Regions from separate parts of the Neobacillus camarae genome, predicted to be linked through region 1. Evidence: riboswitches for the same ligand, from Rfam matches in the RefSeq annotation. Region 1 holds a riboswitch; the other holds the start of a gene.
What was found. Region 1 has a riboswitch for S-adenosylmethionine ahead of metK (methionine adenosyltransferase). Riboswitches for the same ligand answer to the same signal wherever they lie in the genome.

Region 1 (8,217 bases):
CCGATATAGCGCTCTTCCATTGGTGTCACACCGCGCTCAATAAAGCTCTTGCCCTTGGTTCCTTCAGGCATCAAATTGGCAATCCCTTTAAGCAGGGTTTTTCCAACCCGAGGGATTTTATTAAAAATCTGCAGGTCATGCGGTTCGCGGTAAATGTTATAGCCGCCGAATAATTCATCGGCCCCTTCACCGGATAGGACTACCGTTACATGTTTTCGTGCTTCACGTGCCACAAAGTACAACGGTACACAAGCAGGGTCAGCAAGCGGGTCATCCATATGCCACATGATTTTCGGAACTTCCTTCATATATTCTTCCGGTGTAATAACATAGCTGATGTTTTCAACTCCAAGCTTTTCCGCCGTTTCTTTGGCGACATCTATCTCACTAAAGCCATTGCGTTCAAAGCCAACAGAGAATGTTTTAATCGCTGGGTGAAACTCTTTTGCGATAGAAGCGATAATGGATGAGTCAATTCCCCCGGAAAGAAAAGAGCCGACAGGAACATCACTGCGCATATGTTTTTCTACTGAATCAAACAGGATATTCCGGATTTCCTTCACATATTCGGCTTCGGATTTTTGTACCGGGTTAAAATGTGCTTTCCAATAGCGTTTGATTTCCATGGGCGAGCCCACTTTTTTGATAAAATAATGGCCCGGCTCCAGTTTTAAAATTCCCTTTGATAATGTGTTCGGTTCAGGAACAAACTGATATGTCAAATACTGCTGCAAGGCATCATAGTCGAGTACATCATTTTCGAGTGCCAGTAGGATACTCTTTTTCTCAGATGCAAAATAGGTTTTTTCGCCGTCTTCCATATAGAAGAATGGCTTGATGCCGAAATGGTCCCGGGCACCGTACAGGGTTTGTTCCTGCTTATCCCAGATGACAAAAGCAAACATCCCGCGTAATTTATCAACCGCTTTTTCCTTCAAGTGGCTGTATAAAGCAATAATAACCTCTGTATCTGAACTTGTTGCAAAGGAGAGACCTTCCTTTAATAGTTCCTCGCGCAGTTCAACGTAGTTATAAACCTCGCCATTAAAAATAATCCAATACCGTTCATTCTCATAGGTCAGCGGCTGATGCCCGCTTTCGATGTCAATGATACTAAGGCGCCGAAAACCAAATTGGACATGCTCGTCAAAATAATAACCATCGTCATCCGGCCCGCGATGGGTAATTATATCATTCATATTTTTAAAATGTTCGATTTGCTCATCGTTATAGCTTTGCGGTTTGTCGTGTACACAACCAATAAAACCACACATTATGTACCTCACCTACTTCATCTTAATTTGATGCCAAGAAAAAAACATACTCTCTTATACTACCACTTTTTTTAAAAAAAGGAACTGTGAACATAAGGAAAATTTGAAGCGTAAGAGCCTTGGCAATGTATTATCATTGTTCACTGCGGAGAGTGCCTGTAAACATGTTATTCCTTTAATCCCCATACTTTACTGGAATTAGACGAAAAATAAAAATGGGAGTTACATTGTTATGCAACTCCCATCCTATTAACATCCTTCCGTCTGCCCCAGCAGTGCGTCCGCTTTATCTGTCCGTTCCCAAGGAAGATCCAAATCGGGACGGCCAAAGTGTCCGTATGCAGCCGTTTGCTTGTAAATTGGCCGGCGAAGATCCAACATTTTTATAATTCCCGCCGGACGAAGATCAAAGTTCTTCTCCACTAATTGAACCAATACATCCTCATTCACCTTGCCGGTACCAAATGTATCGATTGAAATGGAAACTGGTCTTGCCACGCCAATGGCATAAGCAAGCTGTACCTCACATTTGTCAGCCAAACCTGCTGCAACAATATTTTTCGCCACATACCGGGCAGCATAGGCAGCGGAACGGTCAACCTTGGTCGGGTCTTTACCGGAAAACGCACCGCCGCCATGACGAGCATAACCGCCATAAGTATCAACAATAATTTTGCGCCCGGTTAAACCGGCGTCCCCCTGCGGACCGCCAATAACGAACCGCCCTGTCGGGTTAATAAAATACTTTGTATTTTCATCAATCAATTCTTTTGGAACAACCGGATTAATCACATATTCTTTTACGTTACGCTGAATCTGCTCCAGTGAAATCTCCGGATGATGCTGCGTAGAAATGACAATCGTATCAATCCGTACTGGTTGGTTGTTTTCATCATATTCAACCGTAACCTGTGTTTTCCCGTCGGGGCGAAGATATGGAAGAATATCCTCTTTACGGACTTCGGTTAACCGGCGGGAAAGTTTATGAGCTAAAGAAATCGGCAGAGGCATGAGCTCTTTTGTCTCATTGCATGCAAATCCGAACATTAATCCTTGGTCCCCGGCGCCAATTGCCTCAATTTCTTCATCCGACATTTGCCCTTCCCTGGCTTCCAGCGCTTGGTTAACACCCATTGCAATGTCTGGTGACTGTTCATCAATAGAAGTTAAAACCGCACAGGTTTCGGAGTCAAAACCATATTTAGCACGATTATAGCCAATCCCTTTAATCGTTTCACGGACGATTTTGGGAATGTCAACGTAGGTCGAAGTGGTGATTTCCCCCGCCACCAACACCAATCCTGTTGTAACGGAAGTTTCCGCTGCAACCCGGGCATTAGGGTCTTTTGCTAAAATAGCATCCAAAATGGAATCAGAAATTTGGTCACAGATTTTATCAGGGTGACCTTCTGTAACTGATTCAGACGTAAACAAACGGCGTTTTGTGGACAATCTGAATTCCTCCTATAAATATGAAATAACGTGAGGCGGTCCCTTCAGGAATTCACCTCAAATTGATACGGAACTCATTCCCTTAGTAGTATGAAATAAACACGGGATTTTTATTAGTTATGTAAGTTTGTTATGTAAAACAGCACTATTTTGTGCCTAACAAAAAAACCTTTCCCTATGAGGAAAGGTTAATGCAAATGTTTGCGCGCCTTTCACTCTTATCGTTCAAGGCCAAGCCTTGCAACAGGTTTAGCACCTTTGCCTAGAAATCCTTTAAAAAGGTTTTCTTAGATTGCAGGTTGCTGGGTTTCATTGGGCCTGTCCCTCCACCAGCTCGGGATAAGAGAGTATCCGTTCAAATTAAAATGTTAACTGGACGATCGATTAAAGTCAATGAATTTTTTTGCAACTTGCTGCTAAAAACATAGACAAATAGCCGAAAACGCCAGAACATTTATGAGTTCTTATGTAATATTCCTTTTAAAATTTCAAACAAAGTTATAACTTTAGCTAAAACCGTAGAATAAAGTATATATAATACAAATTGTTTTTTGTTATTAGTATAGACTATTCCAATAAATATGTTATACTATTTAATAATTATAATCCGTTTTAAAAAAACATATAAAAAGGAAGGTTTCATTCAATGAATTCAGTTCATATTACCGATGAATTAGCGAATTTGTTAACCGGCCAAAATGTATACACCCAGCTATCCGTCCCGCAATTAGTCGAAAAGATTCTAAGACGAAAGGAAGGACAGTTAACTTCAACGGGTGCCGTTTGCGTTTCCACCGGAAAATACACCGGGAGATCGCCAAGGGACAAATTCATTGTGAACGAACCAGCAACAAAGGATAAAATCGCTTGGGGTCCCTCGTTGAATCAGCCCATATCGGAGGAAATATTTGTTAAATTATACCATAAGGTCATCGAATACTTGAAACAAAAACAAGAAATTTTTGTTTTTAAAGGGTTTGCCGGGGCCGATAAGAAATCACAATTGCCCATCCAAGTGATTAATGAACTAGCTTGGCAAAATTTATTTGCCCACCAGTTATTTATACGCCCTACTGAGGATGAGTTAGTGTCCCATGATAATCCATTTACCGTCATTTCCGCACCTCATTTCAAAGCCAATCCTGTAGTGGATGGCACGAACTCGGAAGCCTTTATCCTGATTTCTTTTGAGCGCAGGGTTGTCCTAATTGGGGGCACGGAATATGCAGGTGAAATGAAGAAATCGATCTTCTCAGTCATGAACTATCTCCTTCCCGAAAATCATATTTTTTCCATGCATTGTTCTGCCAATGTCGGGAAAGAAGGGGATGTCGCCCTGTTTTTCGGTTTATCCGGCACAGGGAAAACCACCTTGTCCGCCGACCCTCACCGCCGGCTGATCGGCGATGATGAACATGGCTGGTCGTCAAGCGGTGTATTTAATATTGAAGGCGGCTGCTATGCTAAAACCATTAATCTATCAGAAGAAAAAGAGCCGCAAATATTTAATGCCATCCGTTTTGGCACTGTACTTGAAAATGTCGTGATGGACCAGGATTCCAGAGTTCCGGATTATGACGATGGTGCCTTTACAGAAAATACACGGGCTGCCTACCCGATTGAAGCCATTGACAACATTGTCCAGCCAAGCATTGCCGGACACCCCAATACTATTGTTTTTCTAACAGCAGACGCGTTTGGCGTGCTTCCCCCGATTACAAAATTAACTAGAGAGCAGGCCATGTACCATTTTCTTAGCGGGTACACTTCGAAACTGGCGGGAACAGAACGCGGTGTGACCTCACCAGAGGCCACTTTTTCCACCTGCTTTGGAGCTCCGTTCCTGCCATTGCCGGCAACTCGATATGCCAAAATGCTAGGCGAAAAAATACTCGAACATAACGTGAATGTGTTTCTAGTCAATACAGGCTGGACCGGTGGAGTGTATGGCACGGGCAGCCGGATGAAACTCTCCTACACAAGAGCAATGGTCCAGGCAGCACTTGAAGGGGAATTGAACCATGTGGAAACGGTTAAGGATGAAATTTTCGGGTTAAATATACCGCTGCATGTTGCCGGTGTGCCTGATGAAGTATTGCAGCCGAACAAAACCTGGTCAGACCAGGCTGCTTTTAAAGTGAAAGCCAAAGAGTTAGCCGAAAAATTCCGGGAAAACTTCAAAAAATTCACCAACGTGGAAGCTGATGTGATTGAAAAAGGCGGACCAGTCCTGTAATGAGTAAAGCCCGTATCTTAATTGGATACGGGCTTTCTTACTTCAACCGCCTGAGAGCTGTTCACTACTGTAAAACGATATTTTCCGCTTTTTTTGATTTGAAAATCTCCTGTGTACTGGGCGACCTTTGTCCCCCCCGTCGCTGTATATTCCGTCTTATCCCCGAAAGTAAATTTGGTCACTTCAGCCGTTTCCAGAGAGAATACTTCCAACTCAATTTGATCGGGAAGATTGTCCCCAGTTACTTCAATAGGGACATCTTCATAAAAACCGGCATGCAGATCTTCCTGTGACATCAATAAGGTCCATTTATCCGCCTGAACATACGGTTCTTTCACGTAAATGGGAAACGCAGCAAAACTTTTTCCAGCAACGGAAAATTGCAAAGTCCACTTACCTGCAAAAGGGAACGGCTTAAAGCTTGTCAAAGCATGGGCGTCGGCGCCATCCATTGGTCCCGCCAGCTTCGTGTTGGCCAGCTCCTCTTTGACACCAGTTTTTGCATGCACGGCCTCGACCGTCAACTTCTTATTTGCAAAATTTTTATCATAGTCCCCCCACAGGAAGACCATCATTTTGGCAATTGAATTGCTGTCCTTGGCAATCCAGTCCTTTGGTGCCAATAGACTGACTTTGTTGGGTATCCCAAAGTTGCTGTCCGCATAAAAGATTTCCCCGTGATCGTTAAGGGCAAAGTAGTCACCCTTTTCTACTTCTGACGTGTTTGTGAGGCTGCTGGAAGCTGAATTTATTTCCTTGCTGGTAGTTTCATAATAAAGGATTGGTGCGGCAATGGCCAAGATGAACAATGCGGCAATGGCGCCAAGTTTGTGTAAATTCATGTGTCTTTTTGGCTTTTGTCGTCCTGCCTTATTTAATGTTTCTAATATATTTATCCGCTGATTTGTATCCAATTCATGCTTAGGGAAATCGGTCATCATATCGAGCAATTCTTTATCCGATAAATTGTTCAAAGTACTCCCCCTCCTTCAGCCTTTCATTTAATTTTTTCACGGCCCGAAAAAAAGTGACATTGACTTTGTTTTCAGTCCAGCCAAGCACCTGCCCTGTTTCTAAAGATGAAAGCTCCGCTATACCTCTTAACAGGACCACATCACGATAATTGGGCTTTAAATCATTGATGGCTTCGTACAGTCTTTCATACTCCAGCTTTCTGAGGAGTTTCATCTCCGTATGAGTATCGTTCGTTATCGGATTTTCCTGGTCGAGGCGTTCCTTTAGCTTCTGCCAAACCGATTTTTTTCGATAAAAATCTATCGCGGTGTTGCGCGCGATGGATATCAGCCACGTTTTGGGTGCTGCTTCTTTTTTGTACTGGCTGAATGCTCGAAATGCCCTTAAAAAGGTTTCCTGGACTAAATCTTCTACATCCCGGGAACCGGTATAATAAACAAGATAATTGGTCACATCCTTTTCATATTCGATGAACCAATTTTCTATCAAATGGGTCCGTTCCAACCGTCCCCCCCCTATCCAACATTTGTTTTTCTATAGATAAGACGACTAAGCAAGCAAGTTATTACACTTTTTGCAAAAAGAAAAAAAGCAGGTATTTTCACCTGCTTAATTGGTCGAATTCAAAGAGACCAGTTGATACGTTACGGTAGTTGTATTGTTTTCCCAAACCACTTTTTTTATGATGGCCATTCCGTTCGAGTTTCCATCCAAGGTTTTTCTGACTTCCACAGGAATTTCGATTGGATAGAGTCTGTAACCCTGTTTCACTAATTGGAATGTGTTTTCTTCAATCCGGTACTCATTTCCTTTTGTTACAATGAGGGTATTTAATTCAAGAGGCATCCCCATATCAATCGCTCCTCTGCAGTTTATACTTCTATATTACCATTATTTGCTATGTTTTTTCATCCACATCGATAATTCCTTTACCACTTTCCGATTAGTTTCCGGCGGAAAATAATGAGTAAACCCGGAAAAATACCAGCACTCCACAGGTTTGTTCAGCTCCTTTAGCCTTTTCTCCAAACGATAGGCATGTTCCACGGATACATTGTGATCGTATACTCCATGAATAACTAATACAGGAGCACCGATTTTGTCTATTTGATAAAGCGGGGTTCGGCTCTCATATTGTTCAGGGAATTTTTTTGGGGAGCCGCCAATCACCCGTTTCATCATCCGGCGCAAATCCTTTCGTTCTTGGTAGGTAAGTTCCATATCCGAAACACCTCCCCAAGTAACAACCGAGGCTGCATCGGGGAACTCAATTCCTGTTAATAAGGCCATGACACCTCCACGGGAGAACCCAAAAATATGGATTTTCTTTATCTTGGGAAGTGATTTTAGCAACAGGAAGGCGGCGAAAGCATCTTGCCTGTCTTCCCCGGCAAAGTCTTCATTGCCCTCGCCGCCTTGGTTTCCCCGATAAAACGGGGCGAAGACAATAAACCCTTCCTGGGCAAACTGGGCAATCCTCGCCGGGCGAACCTTACCAACATTTTTAATTCCTCCCCGCAAATAAAGAAATCCGTCATGGGTATCTATTTCTTTAGGTTCTGCCAGCATCCCTTTGACCCTCAGACCATCAGACAGGTAGGTAATCAAGGTTAATTTTACATTTGGGTTTGGAGAGGGAAATTGCTGTCTATGTATAATGGTCCCGTTCAATTCATTCATGATTATCTTCCTTTTTTCTAGTTTGGCTAAAATGTTCAATTTAGCTCCATGTGGCTTGGCTTTCGCAGTTATTCTTCCCGTTCTTCTTTTTTAGCAGGCGTTATTAACGACAATTTCACTTCAATCCTTTATAAGTATGTCGTTAATACGATATTTTTTAATATCGATTTGCAAAAAATCTGGAACTGGGCATTCACACATTTCGCCCTTCTTCATAAATTATCATAGGCAATCAGCCCAGATAAAGGAGGTTTATTTTATGAAGAGGATGTTAAAGTTCAGTTTCTCCTTTTTGCTTATCGCCATATTCCTGTTCGCATTAGTAGCATGTAATAACAATAACAATTCTGCCAATGAACCGAAGAAACTAGAAAAGGTTCGGATCGCTGAGGTAACCCGGTCAATTTTTTATGCGCCGCAATATGTCGCCTTGGCAAAAGGATTTTTTAAAGAGGAGGGGCTGGATGTTACCCTTACCACGACACCCGGCGGGGATAAGACAATGACCGCCTTGATTTCCGGAGGAGCCGATGTGGCGCTTGTCGGTTCGGAGACATCGATTTATGTCTACGCCCAAGGCTCAAATGATCCAGTCATTAA
Region 2 (8,217 bases), on a different contig from region 1:
ATCGGCAATGCCTCTTCACTGCCGTTCCCCCCTAGACGGTAGCCCCAGGCAAACACGCCATTCAAATATTCAACTTTAAAATATTCTCCTGGTGCTCCTTCAATTTCGTATATTTCTCCCTTTTTAAAATCATGTGGGTCCAACAAATAAGCACGTGCCATTTGGACCTTTCTTTCAAGCACGGCAAACTCACTCACCATGCCCATCTGCTCCGCTTTTCTTGCCTGCTCTTTCAGATTGGCTATTTCCTGGTTTAATTGTTGAGCGGTCAACTCACTATATCGTTTCTCCTGCTGCATATCCTTCACATCCAGTTCTTCTATTATTTTATATTTGGATTCAGGTGAACTCTTGATTTTCACTTGATATATGGGCTAAGTATTTTTCAATCAGTTCCATGGAAAATCCTTTACGGTACAATGCCTGCTTCATTTTCTGCTCGTACTCGAACCCGTTGTATTGGGAGAACTTCCTGTGGGCTTTTGCTCCTTGATATTGGATGGCTGCAAATTCTGCTTGCTCTTGCCCGTTATCTTGCAGCTCCGTAGCGGCAACCTGGATAATTCCAAACGGGTACCCTTTTCGTACCAGCATTTGTTCAAGCTTTTGTTTTTGGATTTTTAGGGATTCCTTTGATGATTTATTGAAAAATTTTTGGCTCAGCTTGACTGCCTTGTCCAATTGCAACTCTTGAGGAAATTCTTTCAGAGCCCTTAAAATGAAATCTTCAGCAATTCCTTTTTCCTTTAGTTCCTGTTTAATGATATCCGGTCCCTTATCGCTTGTTTGGACTTGGGTTCTCACAAAGGCCATGGCAAACTCTTCATCGTGGAGATAATTCTGGTTCGCTAATTTATGGAGTACCTCATTGATAATGGGCTTATCCAGTTCTTTTTTCAGCAAATATTCCCTGACCTCTTTTTCCGATCTCATTCTCCGCGCCAAATAGTGAATAGCAAGGTTATAGGCTTTGCGGATATCATCTTGGTATTGAACTTCCATAATTGAAAATTCATCTATTTCCATTCCTTTTTTTAATCCGAACTTAATGAGAACATCACTGTCCACACTAAAAGCGTATTCTTCGCCTTTACCTTTATCCAGAAATAAATTAAACCTGTCCTCATTTTTCTGTTGGGTGGTGATTTTTGTGATGATGGCCATTTCCTTCACCTCTCCCCCTTACTTTACCATATTCCCGGTTTTGTATTTAACTTTTCTGTTTTGGACAAATAAAATTTATTAGTATGATTCATAGCAAATTAGGAAAAAATGTCAGCAGGTGCACTTTGTACCAATTTATCTCTAAATGGCGAAAGGAATGAATCGGAATGGGAGATCGAAAAAAGGATAAAAACCGTGGAAAGTATTCATTAACAAGCACTCAAGAGGTATTATACCAGCGTGAATTTAAAATGGCCGACCGTGCTGGCGGTTTCACCGACCGAAAAACGAAGCTATAAAATTATTCCATTAATAACCCCTGTTCATTTGTTCATCCTAGTAATGGGAGCCTTTACGGCTTTCAAACCGACAAGTGAAAGGGGTTTTTACAATGGGCCGTTCACACGGACACAAAACTCGCGATAAAAATAAGGCATCTTTGCCACAGGTGCCAAAAGATATGAAATATGATGGATATGATGTGGAATTTTCAAGAGAGTTGGCTGATCAAGAGGATATGGAAGCACAAGCACGGGCCGACGCAGCCAACCAGCGTGCCGCCAATAGAAGAAACGACTAAGAAAAACGCAGGCGTCCTGGTCTGCGCCATTTTTTCAAAAGGCTCTGTGAAACGATATTGTTGTTTTTTACCCTGTTTATGGGAGCGGATAAGTTCAGACTCCTGCGGGAGTACTGGGCTGGGGAGACCCCGCAGGCGGCTTCCTTCCAGCGCCGAGGAGGCTCTCCGGCACGCCCGCGGGTTCCCTGAGCGCCTGGAGCGGAAATCAACAGCCATATATAAAAGAAACTTAAAAAAAGAGAAGCAGGGGATTCCTGCTTCTTTCAAAGTAACTATATAAAAGGGGGGATATATTTCAGCGAGTTCCAAAGAGAGGTTAATCCAAAATAAATTGTTAGAACTCGTTAAAATCAAATTACATGAACGATGTGAAGTTTTCACTATCGTTTCTATACTCAGACTATACTCCCCCATCCGTTTTAAAACAACCAATTTCACAGTTTTTTAACATATTTATATTGGAAATGTGAAGAGTATGTGAACTCCAGTTCACTGGACATAAAAAAGAAAGAAGCGGTTGCTCCTTTCTTATCCACTACATGACAGCTGTCGTTTCCAGTTTGATAGCTTCCCATTCGACATCCCCTAAAATCGCGTAATAGCGAACTGCAGGGTATTGTCTGGCCCATTGTGCCACTTCAGATTTTGTTGCTTTTACAATAGTGATACCAGTAAGTTCCAAATCATTCCAAACGATATTTAACTGGGACGTTGCCGGTCTAACACCATGAATAAACCAATACTTACTTGGTTCTCCCTTTTCTTGCTGCTCTGTTTCCACTTGCTTTCGTAAAGAATGCGCAGCCGCATGATATTGATTCACATATACCAAATCCTCTATGACCGCACTGGCTGTCGGGAACATTCCTGCCCCCGGCCCCTGCAAAGTAATCCTTCCGACAATATCCGAGTGGACATTGACTGCATTTTCTACCCCTTCTACATGGTAGAAGGGATGCTCATTTCCGACCAGGGCAGGTTTAACCGAGGCTTGAATCTTGTCGCCAAGTTTGGTGATACTGGCCACGTGTTTAAATCTTAGCCCCAATTGATCTGCCACCTCTATAAGTTCGCTATTTATATGGGTTATCCCCTCACGCTCCACATCCTGCCAAATAGGTTCGGAACCGAAGGCAATCCGGCTGAGGATCATGGTTTTATAAAAAGCATCAAATCCTTCGACATCATTTGTGGGGTCCGCCTCTGCATAACCCTTTTCTTGAGCCAAAAGAAGGCTTTGGGCAAATGACTGCTTTTTTTCACGCATTTCAGTCAAAATAAAATTAGAAGTTCCATTTAGAATCCCGTGTATTTCGGAAACTCGGTTAATTTTGAGAAGCTGCCTTAACGTTTGGATGACTGGAATTCCTCCCGCTACAGTTGCTTCAAAACCAACTTGAACATGATGACTGCCGGCCAGTTTAATTAATTCTTTACCATAATGGGCAAACATTTCTTTATTTGCCGTAATAATGTGACAGCCTCTTTGGATGGCACGTTTTAAATATGTATAGGATGGTTCCTGGCCGACAATTGCCTCGATGACCACATCCAGCTTTGGCAGGCGAATGATTTCTTCAAAATCAGTGGTGACTAGGACTCCGTCTCCTATTGTTCTGGCCTTTGCCGTATTTTTTATTAAAATGGCGGCAACTTCCACTTTCTTTCCCAACACATCGGTCAATTCAGCTTCATGTGATTGAATTGTCCGATAGACGCCTTCTCCAACCGTGCCAAAACCGAGAATTGCCACTTTGATTCCAGTCATTTTTAGACCACCCTTCATAAAATTTCTTATTATAAAAAGAAAAACCCTCTTGATAAGAAGAGGGTGAGTTCCTCCTCTTATCTGCCAGATTGACTACAATCTGCAGGAATTAGCACCTTTTCAAGATACACCTTGAAGGTTGCCGGGCTTCATCGGGCCATGTCCCTCCGCCACTCTGGATAAGAGATAAATTTATTTGCAATTTAATAAAATTCGAAATATATAGAAGTAATATTAACTGAATTTTCCCTCCAAGTCAATATTCTATCCTATAGCGGCAGTAAATCAATTGTTTCCTTTTCTGCTGCTTTTTCAACCATATCCAGCCATTCCTGCGGCTTATTTGGCAGCACAGAGTAATAAACGGTGAGGAAATCTTTCACCAGAGATGCAGGCAGTGCTTCGGTTTGATCTAAAATTGGCATGAAACACAAATCCAATCCCGATACCGCTTCACCATTATTTTCCCAGGATGGATGGACATATTCCAAATCCAGCCTTTTATATCCCAAATGTGACAGTACTTCGCGGCGTACATAGGGATCCATTACTCTAACGCCGCCAAATTCATGATTGGACGCGCGATATGGATCGTAGATTTCGGCAAACATACCAAATAACTCATTTCCATTGGCATGGGCAAGTTCCTGTAAGTCTCTCATACGGTTTTCGGCGAGGAACCGTCCAAGACTCAAGCCTTGCTTACTAATAATAGTAAAGTCGGTCATCGCAATGTTCCAATCAGGATAATAGCGGTATTCGGTAGCCCCGACCACTTGGTCATCGTGGATGGCCACAAACACCCGGATTCCTGGATCTTCTAACGGCTCTTTCCATAAATCGTACTTCAGCACTTCCTCCGATGGAAAAATTTTGCCCATTAAATCATGCAGCTTTCTAAAATTGGGATCTTCAATAGTGGTTATCCTCTTATATTCCATGAGCTGGCGCCCTCCCTTATATATTATTTAAATGGATTTTCCCATTGCATAAGCACGGCATTATTGCACGATTCTTCATCATCCAGATAGTTGTTCACAATCCCTAATGGGACGCGGCCGCATCGCAAAAGAAACGTAATGACCGGATCCTTTAATTGCCCTTTCACAACTGCTTCGAGGTAGTCCTGCGGTGTCATTTGATTTTTATGTTTATGATAGCCGGGCATCCGGCCGCCCCCAAGCAAACGCTCATACCCCTTTTCTATGATGACGTGGTACATCGCTTCCATCATCAGCTTGCCAAGCCCTAGTTTCCGGTATTTTGGCCTGACACTTATATCAACAATATACAGGGTATTGCCGTTGGGATGATGGTTTCTTATATAACCGTTATCCGTGATTTCGGCCCAAGTATGTTCCATATGGTTCGGATTAAAATCAACACAGAGACCTGTTAAGGACCCAGCTAATTCCCCTTCAATTTCGATACAGAGTGCTCCTTCAGGAAAAAGCGTCACATGATTAGTCAATTGCTCCTTATTCCACCACAATTCGGCTGGAAATGGCGGAGGAAAGCATTCTGATTGGATTTCAATCAGCTGTTCAAAGTCTTCATTGGTGTAGTTACGAATGATGGCAGCCTTAGGCTGGTCGTGTTCAAACACGTAAAACTGGCTTCGGTACATTCCGATTCTCCTCCGGTCCGTTATTTTTCCCAATCGACATATAAGTCGGTTCTACGGTCCCGCCAAGTGGTAACCGAGCCGCGCTCACGGACTTCGTATAACAGTTCTAAATCCAGATCTGCTGTTACGACCATATCATTGTTAATTTCCCCTTCGACCAAGATACCGCGCGGCGGAAATGGGATATCGTTCGGTGTAATAATGGCAGCCTGGCCAAAATTAGCCCGCATAAAATCAACTGTCGGCAACGAACCGACCGTTCCGGTTAAAACGACATATACTTGATTCTCAATCGCCCGGGCATGGCTTGTATAGCGGACCCTATGGAAACCGTGGCGATCGTCGGTACAGGATGGACAGAAAATCACGTCGGCTCCCTTTGCTTTCGCCATCCGGACGATTTCCGGAAATTCGATGTCATAGCAAGTCAACAGGGCGATTTTCCCTTTGTCAGTTTCAAAAATCTGAAAAGAATCCCCAGGGGCCATGTCCCATTCATGCACCTCAGTAGGGGTAATATGCAGCTTAGCCTGCTCGCCAACTCTTCCATCGGGGTAAAATAAATGGGCGGTATTATACAGCTTGCCATTCTTACGAAGTACGTGAGTTCCGGCGATGATATGCATATTTGTTTGTTTGGCAAAGTTGGAGAATAACGCAAGATATTGTTCAGTGAAGTTTGGCAGGTCAGCAATTTTCAGGCTATGCCCCTGACTGTCTCCAATAGATAGAAGCTGCGTGGTAAAGAATTCAGGGAACAGTACAAATTCAGCCCCAAACTCTTCTGCAGTTTTTATATAATGCTCGCATTGGCCAGCGAATTCCTCAAAGGATTGAATCGTATGCAAATGGTACTGCACGGCAGATACTCTAAGTTTCATCTTATTCCTCCAGTCAATTTTTTGAAAAAATGGTTACTAAACAAATTATCTAATATTTTCATAAGGAATACAATTTATCCAGCTTTTGGTGAAAAAAGATAAAAACCTAGTGGGTTTATCAAGAGGGCGGACTATCATCTCTCCATTGAAATGGAGAGGATTCCCGTCCGCTCTTCCTAAACGAAAAAAACAGCCCGCCAATCCGGCGGGCTTATCCCTTATTGATGCAGCTTTTCTTCAGCAAGCTTAATTTGTTGTCTTACCTGTTCAGGAGATGTGCCTCCCAGGCTGTTTCGAACGGCGACCACATGCTCCGGAGCCAGCACCTCGTAAATATCCTCTTCAAATAAAGGACTAAACTGTTGGTACTCTTCAAAACTTAAGTCGAGTAAAAACTTGCCGGACTGGATGGCGTATAGAACAATTTTTCCAATCACTTCATGTGCTGCACGGAACGGAAGGCCTTTTGTGACCAAATAGTCCGCGATATCGGTTGCATTCGAATAGTCATTATTAATGGCTTTTCTCATTACATCTTTCTTCACGGTCATCGTTTCAATCATCGGTGCCAAAAGTTTTAATGACCCCTCGAGGGTTTCCACGGTGTCAAACATGCCTTCTTTATCCTCTTGCAAGTCCTTGTTGTAAGCAAGAGGCAGACCCTTTAATACTGTCAACAGACCGATTAAATTGCCATAGGCGCGTCCGGTTTTGCCCCTCAGCAGCTCAGGTACATCGGGATTTTTCTTTTGCGGCATAATGCTTGAACCTGTACAAAAAGAATCATCGAGTTCGACAAATTGAAACTCCTGGCTGGACCAGAGTACCAGTTCCTCGGATAAACGGGAGATATGGGTCATGATAATTGAGCCAATTGACAAAAACTCCAAAATAAAATCCCGGTCACTGACGGCATCCATACTGTTCGGATAGATGGTCTCAAACCCTAAAATCTCGGCAACCCGTTCCCGATTAATGGGAAAAGTGGTACCTGCCAATGCACCTGCTCCCAATGGCAGCCAGTTCACCCGCTTTAACGAATCAATTAATCTCTCTTTATCCCGCTCAAACATCCAAAAGTAGGCCATCAAGTGATGGGCAAACGAAACCGGCTGGGCCCGTTGCAAATGAGTATAACCGGGAATCAACGTCTCAATATTCGCTTTTGCTTGTTCGACAATGGCTTTCTGAACATTTTCCACCAAGGTGATGAGTTCTGTGGTTTTAGTGCGCAAATATAAATGCATATCGGTTGCCACTTGGTCATTTCGGCTTCTTCCTGTATGAAGTTTCCCCCCAACTGGGCCGATTTGTTCCAGCAAGAGTTTTTCGATATTCATATGAATATCTTCATCTTCTATTAAAAATTCCACTTCGCCGTGGTCAACCATCTCTTTAATGTGATGCAGGCCGCTTTTAATTTTTCCGGCATCCTCTTCTGGAATAATGCCGCACTCCCCTAACATTTGGACATGGGCAAGGCTTCCCGCGATATCCTCTTTGGCTAATTTTTGATCAAACGGAATTGAGGCTGTGAACTCTTCTACCAGCTTGTTCGTTTCTTTCGTAAAACGTCCGCCCCATAGCTTAGACATATGCTGCTCCTCCTCATGGCTTAACAAGATAGCCCCCGAAACGATTCGAGGGCACCTTCTGAATTATTTTAAGACCGATTCTTTCTGGTTAACTTCGGAATAGACTTTTGTCGGCAGCCCCCAAAGCTTAATGAAGCCCACTGCTGCATTATGGTCAAACGCATCGCCTTTTGTATAAGTTGCCAGTTCTTCATTATATAGGCTGTGCTCCGATTTACGCCCGACAACAGTATGATTTCCCTTGAAGAGCTTAACGCGAATAGTGCCGGAAACGACTTTCTGGGTTTCCTCAATAAACGCATCCAAAGCAGCTTTTAAAGGAGAATACCAAAGCCCTTCATAAATAATTTTGGCCATTTGCTGTTCTACCTGCGTTTTGAATTGTGTAACCTCACGCGGCAATGTCAAAAATTCCAATTCCTTATGGGCATTAATTAGAATTAATGCTGCTGGATTTTCATACACTTCGCGTGATTTGATGCCTACTAATCTATTTTCAATATGATCGATACGGCCAACACCGTGCTTGCCGCCTAGTTCATTTAATTTTTCAATTAATGGTACAAGCTCAAGCTTTTCTCCATTAAGCGCAACAGGAACGC

Region 2: another riboswitch for S-adenosylmethionine. It lies ahead of ACY8D0_RS01890 (homoserine dehydrogenase); the one in region 1 lies ahead of metK (methionine adenosyltransferase).

What each region holds. Positions count from the first base shown of each region.
Region 1 covers NZ_JBUCKX010000002.1:1,490,045-1,498,261, reverse strand. The annotation lists gene asnB (asparagine synthase (glutamine-hydrolyzing)) at 1-1,274, opposite strand, end outside; gene metK (methionine adenosyltransferase) at 1,524-2,726, opposite strand; SAM riboswitch class I at 2,942-3,072, opposite strand; gene pckA (phosphoenolpyruvate carboxykinase (ATP)) at 3,373-4,962, shown strand; gene ACY8D0_RS14850 (hypothetical protein) at 4,980-5,936, opposite strand; gene ACY8D0_RS14845 (RNA polymerase sigma factor) at 5,917-6,441, opposite strand; gene ACY8D0_RS14840 (DUF2584 domain-containing protein) at 6,547-6,789, opposite strand; gene ACY8D0_RS14835 (alpha/beta hydrolase family protein) at 6,829-7,617, opposite strand; gene ACY8D0_RS14830 (ABC transporter substrate-binding protein) at 7,877-8,217, shown strand, end outside.
Region 2 covers NZ_JBUCKX010000001.1:410,870-419,086, reverse strand. The annotation lists gene ACY8D0_RS01910 (YfhH family protein) at 1-299, opposite strand, end outside; gene recX (recombination regulator RecX) at 340-1,164, opposite strand; gene ACY8D0_RS01900 (YfhE family protein) at 1,332-1,463, shown strand; gene ACY8D0_RS01895 (YfhD family protein) at 1,556-1,744, shown strand; gene ACY8D0_RS01890 (homoserine dehydrogenase) at 2,280-3,512, opposite strand; SAM riboswitch class I at 3,587-3,698, opposite strand; gene ACY8D0_RS01885 (GNAT family N-acetyltransferase) at 3,782-4,453, opposite strand; gene ACY8D0_RS01880 (GNAT family N-acetyltransferase) at 4,477-5,139, opposite strand; gene ACY8D0_RS01875 (carbon-nitrogen hydrolase family protein) at 5,160-6,020, opposite strand; gene argH (argininosuccinate lyase) at 6,239-7,615, opposite strand; gene ACY8D0_RS01865 (argininosuccinate synthase) at 7,679-8,217, opposite strand, start outside.